Regions from separate parts of the Qipengyuania oceanensis genome, predicted to be linked through region 1. Evidence: predicted binding sites of a transcription regulator. Region 1 holds the regulator's gene; the other holds the start of a gene.
What was found. The regulator LexA, encoded in region 1, represses DNA repair genes until DNA is damaged. The targets are predictions, from matches to a motif close to GTTCCNCNCTTGTTCT.
Positions count from the first base shown of each region.

Region 1 (4,467 bases):
GACGTGCTGGTCGAAGTCCACGACAAAGCCGAAATGGAGCGCGCCGCTCGCCTCAAATCCCGGCTGATCGGCGTAAACAATCGCGACCTCAGGACTTTCACCACCGATCTCGCCACGACGGAGCGGCTTGTCCCGCTCGCACCCGAGGGAACACTGCTGGTCGGCGAGAGCGGGATTTCGACGCATGCGGATTGCGAGCGGCTCGCCGCGAGCGGCGTGCGCACTTTTCTCGTCGGCGAAAGCCTGATGCGGCAGCCCGACGTCGAGGCGGCGACCCGCTCCCTACTGACGGGCACGGCATGACCGAAAAGCTCACGCATCTCGACGATACCGGGGCGGCCCGCATGGTCGACGTCGGCGGTAAGACGCAAACGCAGCGTGTCGCGATCGCCAGCGGCACGATCCGAATGCAGCCGGATACGCTCGAAGCGGTTCGCCTGGGCAATGGCCCCAAGGGTGACGTTCTCGGCGCGGCGCGGATCGCCGGGATCATGGCCGCGAAGAAGACTGCAGACCTCATTCCGCTGTGCCATCCGCTGCCGCTGGATTCGGTCAGCGTGGATTTCACCTTCGAAAGTGGCGCCATCAGGGCGACCGCAACTGCCAGCATCACCGGCAGGACCGGCGTCGAAATGGAAGCCCTTACAGCAGCTTCGATCGCATTGCTTACAATCTACGACATGGCCAAGGCGCTGGAGAAGGGCATGGTCGTCTCCGACATCCGGCTGCTCGAGAAGCGCGGTGGCAAGTCGGGCGACTGGCGCGCATCGTGACAGGCACGCAGCCGCCGATCCCGCTCGACGAAGCGTTGGACCGGCTGCTGCGCGGCATCGAGCCCCTTGCAAGCGAACACCTCGATACAGAGCAGGCAATCGGCCGGTATCTCGGCGAAGACCTGGTGGCCCTACGCACCCAGCCCGCGACGGACCTGTCGGCGATGGACGGCTATGCCCTGCATGCAGATGACGACCGGGGCCCCTGGCAGGTTGTCGGCGAAAGCGCCGCCGGACACCCGTTCCGCGGGAGCTTCGGTCGGGGCGAGGCAATCCGCATCTCTACCGGCGCACACATGCCGGAAGGCGACATGGCGGTGCTGCTCCAGGAAAACTGCACGCGCACCGGCGAGGTCATCGCGCTCAACGGCGAAGGCGAGCCGACAGCGCGCCATATCCGGCGTGCCGGTTACGATTTTTCCAAGGGGCAAGTCTTGCTTCCTGCCGGAACACGCATCGATGCCAACCAGATGGCGCTCGCATTGGGATCGGGCCACGCAAGGCTGTGCGTTCACCGGCTTCCTTCCCTCGCGGTAATCGACAGCGGCGACGAGTTGGCACCGTCTCCCGAAGATTGTCCCGCGCACCGGATTCCGGCGACCAACGGCGCCATGCTGGAAGCGCTGGCGCGCGCCCCTGCTGGCCGGATCGAACGCCTGGGACCGGTGGCCGATACGATGGAGGCTTTGCTGGCCGCGCTCGACAATGCAGGCGCTTGCGACGTGATCGTCACCACGGGCGGTGCCTCGGTGGGCGATCACGACCTCGTGCGCCCGGCGCTCGAACGATGGGGCGCGCGCATCGATTTCTGGCGGGTTGCCATGAAGCCGGGCAAGCCCCTGATGGTCGGGCGCAAAGGAAGTCAGGTCATCCTCGGGCTGCCGGGCAATCCCGCCTCCGCCTACGTCACGGCGTTCCTGTTTCTGCTCCCGCTCTTGCGGAAGCTGGCAGGCTGCCTGAGACCGGGGCCGCAGGCCATCTCGTTACCGACGGCGCTCGATCTTGCGCCGGGTCATGCCCGAAGGGAGTTTCTCCGCGCCACCGTAGCCGAAGGGAAGGTCCATCCGGTCCTTGAACAAGATTCCGCTGGCTTGCTGGCCTTGGCGACCGCGACCGCCCTCATCGATCGACCGCCGAACGCACCCGAGACGAAAGCGGGAACATATGTTCCGGTGTACCTGCTCGAAAATGGCGGGATTGCTTGACTTCACCTATTTGGTTGCCTAATTGTTCCGCATTCGTTCGCATTCGCGAGTCGAAGGAACAGATGGCTATCACGGAGCCCGGCCCATGCTGACGGCAAAACAGCACGAATTGATCCGCTTCATCCAGCAGTGTCTCGAAGAGACGGGCATCTCGCCCAGCTTCGAGGAAATGAAGGAAGCGCTGGACCTCAAGAGCAAGTCGGGCGTCCACCGCCTCATCTCGGCGCTGGAAGAGCGCGGCTTCATCCGCCGCCTGCCGAACCGGGCACGGGCTCTCGAAGTGCTCAAGCAGCCGGAGGATGCGATTTCTACCGCCCCGCGCGCTCGCGCAGCGAACGACATGGTGGCAGCCGCGACCAAGCCGACCGCGTCGCGCCAGTCCGAAGCGGCGAACGATGTCATCGAGATACCGCTGCACGGCCGCATTGCCGCCGGTGCCCCGATCGAGGCGCTTGAAGGTCAGAACTCGCTGCCGGTCCCTGCCGCCCTGCTCGGTCCGGGCGAGCATTATGCGCTCGAAGTCTCGGGCGATTCGATGATCGAAGCGGGTATCTTCGACGGCGATTTTGCATTGGTCCGCCGCACGGACAGTGCTCGCGATGGGGAAATCGTGGTCGCACTGGTCAACAATGAGGAAGCGACGCTGAAGTACCTGCGCCGCGAGAACGGTCGCGTCCGCCTCGATCCGGCAAACGCCAGCTACGATCCGCAGATCTACGATGCCGGGCAAGTGCAGGTCCAGGGCAAGCTCGCCGGGCTCCTGCGCCGATACCACTAATTTCGTGACGCGGGGCGCGTGGAGCTTATGGCTCCTCGTCCCGCCACCACCCGTGTTCGCCTTGGTGATCGGCTACCCGGTTGATCCTTTTCCGCTCCAGAAACAGGGCGAGGCCACCTGTCTGCCGCATCATCCGCGCATCGGCCTTCAGCCAGCGCGGGCGACAGCTTCGCGGCAACCAGCGATCGGCGACCACGATATCGATTTCGCTGCAGGCGGCTGCAAGTGCGCGCTCCTCGATCCTGTCGTGGCTCCGTGCCATCAGTAGCGTCCATCTCCTGCCGCCACGATCGAGCATAAGGGTGCAGAAATCGCGAGAGCAGCGCGCCGCCGGCCAGTCTGCAAGGGCAATCGGTTCGCCATTCATTCCTGCCATTTCGAGCAGATTGTCCTTCGCATAATCGGATCGCCCTTCGCGCAGGACAAGCAGCCTGTCCCCCTCGCCCGCGATTCCCACATGGCGCGCGTCACTAGAGATCAAAACATCCGGCGTCGGCGTTACCGCGAGAAGCAGGGTCGCAACGGCAGCCGGCGCCAGGCCAAGCAGGCGCGCTCGCCCACGCCACAAGCCCAGCCACAGTCCGCCTGCGAGGAACAGGAAGTAAGTAAATCCGCCGATCTGCGGGAACAGCTTGATCGCACCTGGCTGCGCTGCGGTGAAATGCGCGATCCCGACCAGCAGCTCCAGCGAATGCTGCGTCAGCCACCATGCCGGTGCGCCAAGGCCCGCCAGATCGAGCAACAGGCCGAGCGCGATCAGCGGCATGGTCACGAATGTTACCAGCGGTATTGCCACGACATTCGCGAACGCGCCGTAGACCCCGCCACGATGAAAGTGGAAAAGAACGATCGGCATCAGTGCGAATTCGATGACGAGCCCCGTGGCGAGCAACATCGTGCCACGCCGCCCGATCCGGGCCTGCCAACTCTCCTCGCGCGGAGCGAGGAATCGCCGCACCGGCCCCGCATTGTGGAGCGCGACGATGGCCAACACCGCGGTGAAGCTCATCTGGAAGCTCGGCCCGACCAGCGATTCCGGCCAGACGAACAGCACGAAAGCCGCCGCGACGGCAACCATGCGGATGCTCAGCGGCTCCCGTCCCATCGCCAGCGCGAGCAGCACCAGCACCGCTCCGATGCAGCTGCGGACGGTCGGAACCTCGCTGCCGGTCAGGATCGTATATCCGATGCCGAACAAAGCGCCGATGGCCGCAGCAACGACCGGCAGGCGGACCCGCAACGCGAGCCACGGCCAGAGCGCGAGAAGTTTCAAAGAGAGGAAGTAGCCTGCCGCGATCACCGCGCTGACATGCAGGCCGCTGATCGAGAGCAGGTGGGTCAGCCCGCTGTCGCGCATCGCCTCTTCGTCGGCATCGCTGATCGCGCCCCGGTCCCCGCTCGCAAAAGCGGCAGCGATCGACGCCGGCGAGCCGCTCATCTGCGACCTCACGTGGCCTGACAGGCGGCGCTGGATGCCTGCCAGGCCCGTGCGCTCAAGGCTCTCCTCGACCAGTTCGACCGGACCGAGGATGGAGCCGGTCGCCGACAATCCCTGGAACCACGCGGCACGGGCAAAGTCGTAGCCGCCCGGTAGCATCGGCGGTGCGGGCGGCATCAAGCGGGCGCGAAGCCGGATGACTGCGCCCTCGCGAAAGCGTGGGTCGTCCCGGTCCAGCGCCAGGTTGAGACGGATCTTGCGCGCTACGCCGGC
Region 1 covers NZ_WTYN01000001.1:393,024-397,490, forward strand. Annotated here, with positions in the region: gene trpC (indole-3-glycerol phosphate synthase TrpC) at 1-303, shown strand, start outside; gene moaC (cyclic pyranopterin monophosphate synthase MoaC) at 300-773, shown strand; gene GRI48_RS01935 (molybdopterin-binding protein) at 770-1,978, shown strand; gene lexA (transcriptional repressor LexA) at 2,064-2,756, shown strand; gene GRI48_RS01945 (ComEC/Rec2 family competence protein) at 2,782-4,467, opposite strand, start outside.

Region 2 (4,467 bases), 1.6 Mb from region 1:
TTGATGCCCTTCTCCCACGCCTGGAAATGCAGCATCATCAGGTCCCACTTGTCGACGTCGGCCGGGATGAACAGGTTCAGCGACTGGGCCTGGTCGATGTAGGGCGCGCGATCGGCCGCGAACTCGAGCAGGTAACGCTGGTCGATCTCGAAGCTGGTCTTGAAGGTCGCCTTCTCTTCCGGCGTCAGGAAGTCGAGGTGCTGGACCGAACCGCCCTTCTCCAGGATCGAGTTCCAGACATTCGTCGAATCCTTGCTCTTTTCGCGCAGCAGCTTTTCGAGATACGGGTTCTTGACCACGAAGCTGCCCGACAGCGTCTTATGGGTATAGATGTTCGCCGGGATCGGCTCGATGCAGGCGCTGGTCCCGCCGCAGATGATCGAGATCGACGCGGTCGGCGCGATCGCCATCTTGCAGCTGAAGCGTTCCATCACGCCCATCTCTTCGGCATCCGGGCAGGCTCCGCGTTCCTGCGCCAGCAGCATCGAGGCTTCCGAAGCCTTCGACTGGATGTGCTTGAACATCTTCAGGTTCCAGACCTTCGCCATCGCGCTTTCGAGCGGCAGGTTCTTGGCCTGCAGGAAGGAGTGGAAGCCCATCACGCCGAGGCCGACCGAGCGTTCGCGCATGGCCGAATACTTCGCGCGCGCCATTTCTTCGGGTGCCCGGTCGATGTAATCCTGCAGGACGTTGTCGAGGAAGCGCATCACGTCCTCGATGAAGGTCTTGTCGCCCGACCATTCGTCCCACTTCTCGAGGTTGAGCGAGCTGAGGCAGCAGACCGCCGTGCGATCGTTGCCCAGGTGGTCGCGGCCCGTCGGCAGGGTGATTTCCGAACACAGGTTGGAGGTCGAAACCTTGAGTCCGAGCTCGCGGTGATGCTTGGGCATCATCCGGTTCACGGTGTCGTTGAAGACGATATAGGGCTCGCCAGTCGCCAGCCGGGTTTCGACCAGCTTCTGGAACAGCGAGCGCGCATCGACCGACCCGCGGACCGAACCATCGCGCGGCGATTTCAGGTCGAAACTGTCGCCCGCGCGGACCGCTTCCATGAACTCGTCGGTGACGAGCACGCCGTGGTGCAGGTTCAGCGCCTTGCGGTTGAAGTCGCCCGAGGGTTTGCGGATCTCGAGGAATTCCTCGATCTCCGGGTGCGAGATGTCGATGTAGCAGGCTGCCGAGCCGCGCCGCAGCGAGCCCTGCGAGATGGCGAGGGTGAGCGAATCCATCACCCGTACGAACGGGATGATGCCGCTGGTCTTGCCGTTGAGGCCGACCGGCTCGCCGATGCCGCGAACCTGGCCCCAGTAGGTGCCGATGCCGCCGCCCTTGGACGCGAGCCACACGTTCTCGTTCCACGTGCCGACGATCCCTTCGAGGCTGTCCTCGACGCTGTTGAGATAGCAGCTGATCGGCAGGCCGCGGTTGGTGCCGCCGTTCGAAAGCACGGGCGTTGCCGGCATGAACCACAGGCTCGAGATGTAATCGTAGAGCCGCTGGGCGTGCTCCTGATCGTCGGCATAGCAGTCGGCCACGCGGGCGAAGAGATCCTGGAACGTCTCGCCGGGCAGCAGGTAGCGGTCGATCAGCGTTTCCTTGCCGAATTCGGTCAGCAGCGCGTCGCGCTCCGCATCGGTGACGATGTCAAACCGGCGGTCGAGGATCTTCTTGCTGTCGGCCTTTTCCGCATTGGCCACAGCCGCGGCCGCGACCGCTTCGGCCAGCGCGGCATTCGCCTTGTCGCTGACCAGTTCCTCGCTTCCGAGATCGCTCTTGTCCATGCTCACAGCCTTGTCATCACGCGCGGTCGTATCGAGCTCGGCGTTGTCGCCGATCACGTCCTCTTCGAGCCCCATTGCCGCTTCGTCCCCGGTCCTGAAATCCATTGTCATCCCGCCCCGTTCAGCCCCAAAATATGCAACGGCCCCGCAGGACCGATGTTCCACTTGTGTTCGAATCAGCGCGAAGCACCATTCCTAGCATTTCGCAGCGACCAGGCGGCAATTACTTATACCCGGACTGTCCACAGAGCGTGCCTTGACGGCCCGCGAACGCGTCCACCGGAGCGTTACCGCAAATCCGGCGTAACAACTAGGTCTAGTAGGTGCCCCTGCCTTTCGAACCACTAGATAGTGAATCAGGAGCGAATTGCACGCAAGAGGGTAAATCGCGATTTACCGTCCGTTGCGAGCAGTAGACGCAGGTGTGTTAGCCTCGCACAACGCAGCGACGCGCCGGAATTCCTAGGCTTGGCCGGTGCGCAAGCCCCAAAATGAATCCGGCAAAAAAAATGCCGGGCAAAATCATGGTTTCAAGGGTTGCGACCCAATCGAATCCGGGCGCGCAATTTTCGAATCCGGGCGCGCCCTCCGGCGCACGCAATTTCGCCTGGCGGCGCGGCCGCGCGGCGATCAGCCGCCAGCCGATTTCGCATGTTCGGCGATCGCCTCGGCCAGCTCGTCGACCAGTTCCAGCGGCAAGTCGTGTCCCCAGCCCGGAATGGTCTTGATCTTCGCGCCGGGAATCGCCGCTGCCGTCGCATGGCCGTGCTCGACGGGGATCAGCGGATCGTCCTCGCCATGCAGCACCAGCGTCGGCACATCGAGCTGCTGGAGCATCCGGGTGCGGTCGCCATCGGAGATGATCGCGGCCATCTGCCGCAGCGGCCCCTCGGGGTAGACGCTGCGCTGCACCGCGGCACGGGTCCGCTCGCGCAGGCGGTCTTCGGGCGCCTGGTAGCCCGGGCTGCCGATCGTGCGCGCAACCTTGATGCCGTGTTCGACCAGCACGTCTTCTTCCAGGCTCGCCGGGCGCTGGACCAGCACCTGCATCGCCTCCTTCTTCGCCGGCTTCAGCTTGCTGTTGCCGGTGGTCGAGAAGACGGATGTCAGCGTGATGGTCTTGTCCGCGTGCCGCTCGGCAAAGCGTTGCGCGATCATGCCGCCCATCGAGCCGCCGACGATATGCGCCCTGTCGATGTCCAGCGCCTCGAGCAGGCCGGCCCCGTCGTCGGCCATGTCGCCGATCGTATAGGGCACCTTGGGACTGAAGCCGAGCTTGCGCATGATCGTGAGCTTGACCATGCCCGGCGCCTTCACCCCGTCGAACTTGTGGCTCAGGCCGATGTCGCGGTTGTCGTAGCGGATCACGCGGAAGCCGCGTTCGACCAGCGCGTCGACCAGTTCGTCCGGCCACAGGGTCATCTGCGCGCCGAAGCCCATGATCAGCAAGATCGGGGGCGCATTCGTGTCGCCGCGATCCTCGTAATGGATGGTGATGCCGTTGGCTTTTGTTTCGGGCATGCGCTCGGTCCCCTTTTTGCGTTTCTCTTTGCAATGCAGGTGAGCGCGTTTTGTCGCAAAAGTCCATGGCGAACTCGCGATTGCACCGACTATTCAGGCGACGATCAGGCCACTGCCGGTTAGGGTCGCGCCCATGAACAAACTCGCATGCCTTGCCCTGATCGCCCCGCTCGCCCTTGCCGCGCCCGCTTTCGCGCAAGGCGGTCCGCCGCCCGGAGTGGCCGGGCCTGCGGGAGCCGGCGGGCCGCCGCCCGCCCGGCCCGAAGGCTGGTCGGTCACGGTCGGCATCGCGCCGATCCTGAGCCCTGCATGGCAAGGCTCGGACGAGATGTCGCTGTCGGTCTTCCCGGACATCCGGCTCGACAATGGTGACGGCCTGACCGCTTCCGTCCCCGATGGCATCGTCTGGAGCGCGCTGGATGCCGACGGCTGGCGCGCCGGCCCGGTGGTGCGATACCGCTTCGGCCGCGACGAGGACGACGGCGGCTCGCCCTTCCTGATCACCGGCGGCAGCGACGCGCTGCTCGGCCTCGGCGACATAGACGGCTCGATCGAGGCCGGCGGCTTCGTCGAGAAACGCTTCGGCGCGCGCGGCGAATGGGAAGTCGGCGCACGCGTGCTGCGCGGCTTCGGAGGGCACGAGGGCGTGGTCGCGGATCTCTCGCTCGACCGGCGCTTTCGCAGCGGACGCACGATGGCCGCATTCGGCCCGCGGCTGACGCTTGCGAGCAAGGGCTATATGCAGCCCTACTTCGGGATCGATGCCGTGCAGTCGGCGAACAGCGGGCTGGCCGAGTACGATGCGGGTGGCGGCGTGCTGTCCTGGGGCGCGGGCGGCTCGGTCGTCCATCCCTTCGATCGCAATACCGCTGTGACGTTGTTCACCAGCCTGGAGCGGCTGGGCAAGGAGGCGACGGACTCGCCGCTGGTACGCGAGCGCGGCCAGCGCACGCAGTTCACGCTGGGCCTGGGCTTCGGCTACCGCTTCGGATTGTAGTAGCCAATTTGGCGCGAGTTCAGGCGGCCATGCCCTGTGACAACTCCTCGGGCATCAGCCGCTCGACGTGGTTCGCGAAATCGACATCGTTCCGCTTGCCTTCGCCGTCGATCGCGAAGCCGGGATAGCCCCTCTCGGCGATCTCGTCGCATATGTTGCGATAAGCAT
Region 2 covers NZ_WTYN01000001.1:2,034,735-2,039,201, reverse strand. Annotated here, with positions in the region: gene GRI48_RS09860 (ribonucleoside-diphosphate reductase subunit alpha) at 1-1,886, opposite strand, end outside; gene GRI48_RS09855 (alpha/beta fold hydrolase) at 2,412-3,302, opposite strand; gene GRI48_RS09850 (MipA/OmpV family protein) at 3,436-4,299, shown strand; gene GRI48_RS09845 (flavin-containing monooxygenase) at 4,281-4,467, opposite strand, start outside.
Region 2: a site for LexA is predicted at 1,940-1,955, ahead of GRI48_RS09860 (ribonucleoside-diphosphate reductase subunit alpha). Genes of this name have one in related genera too.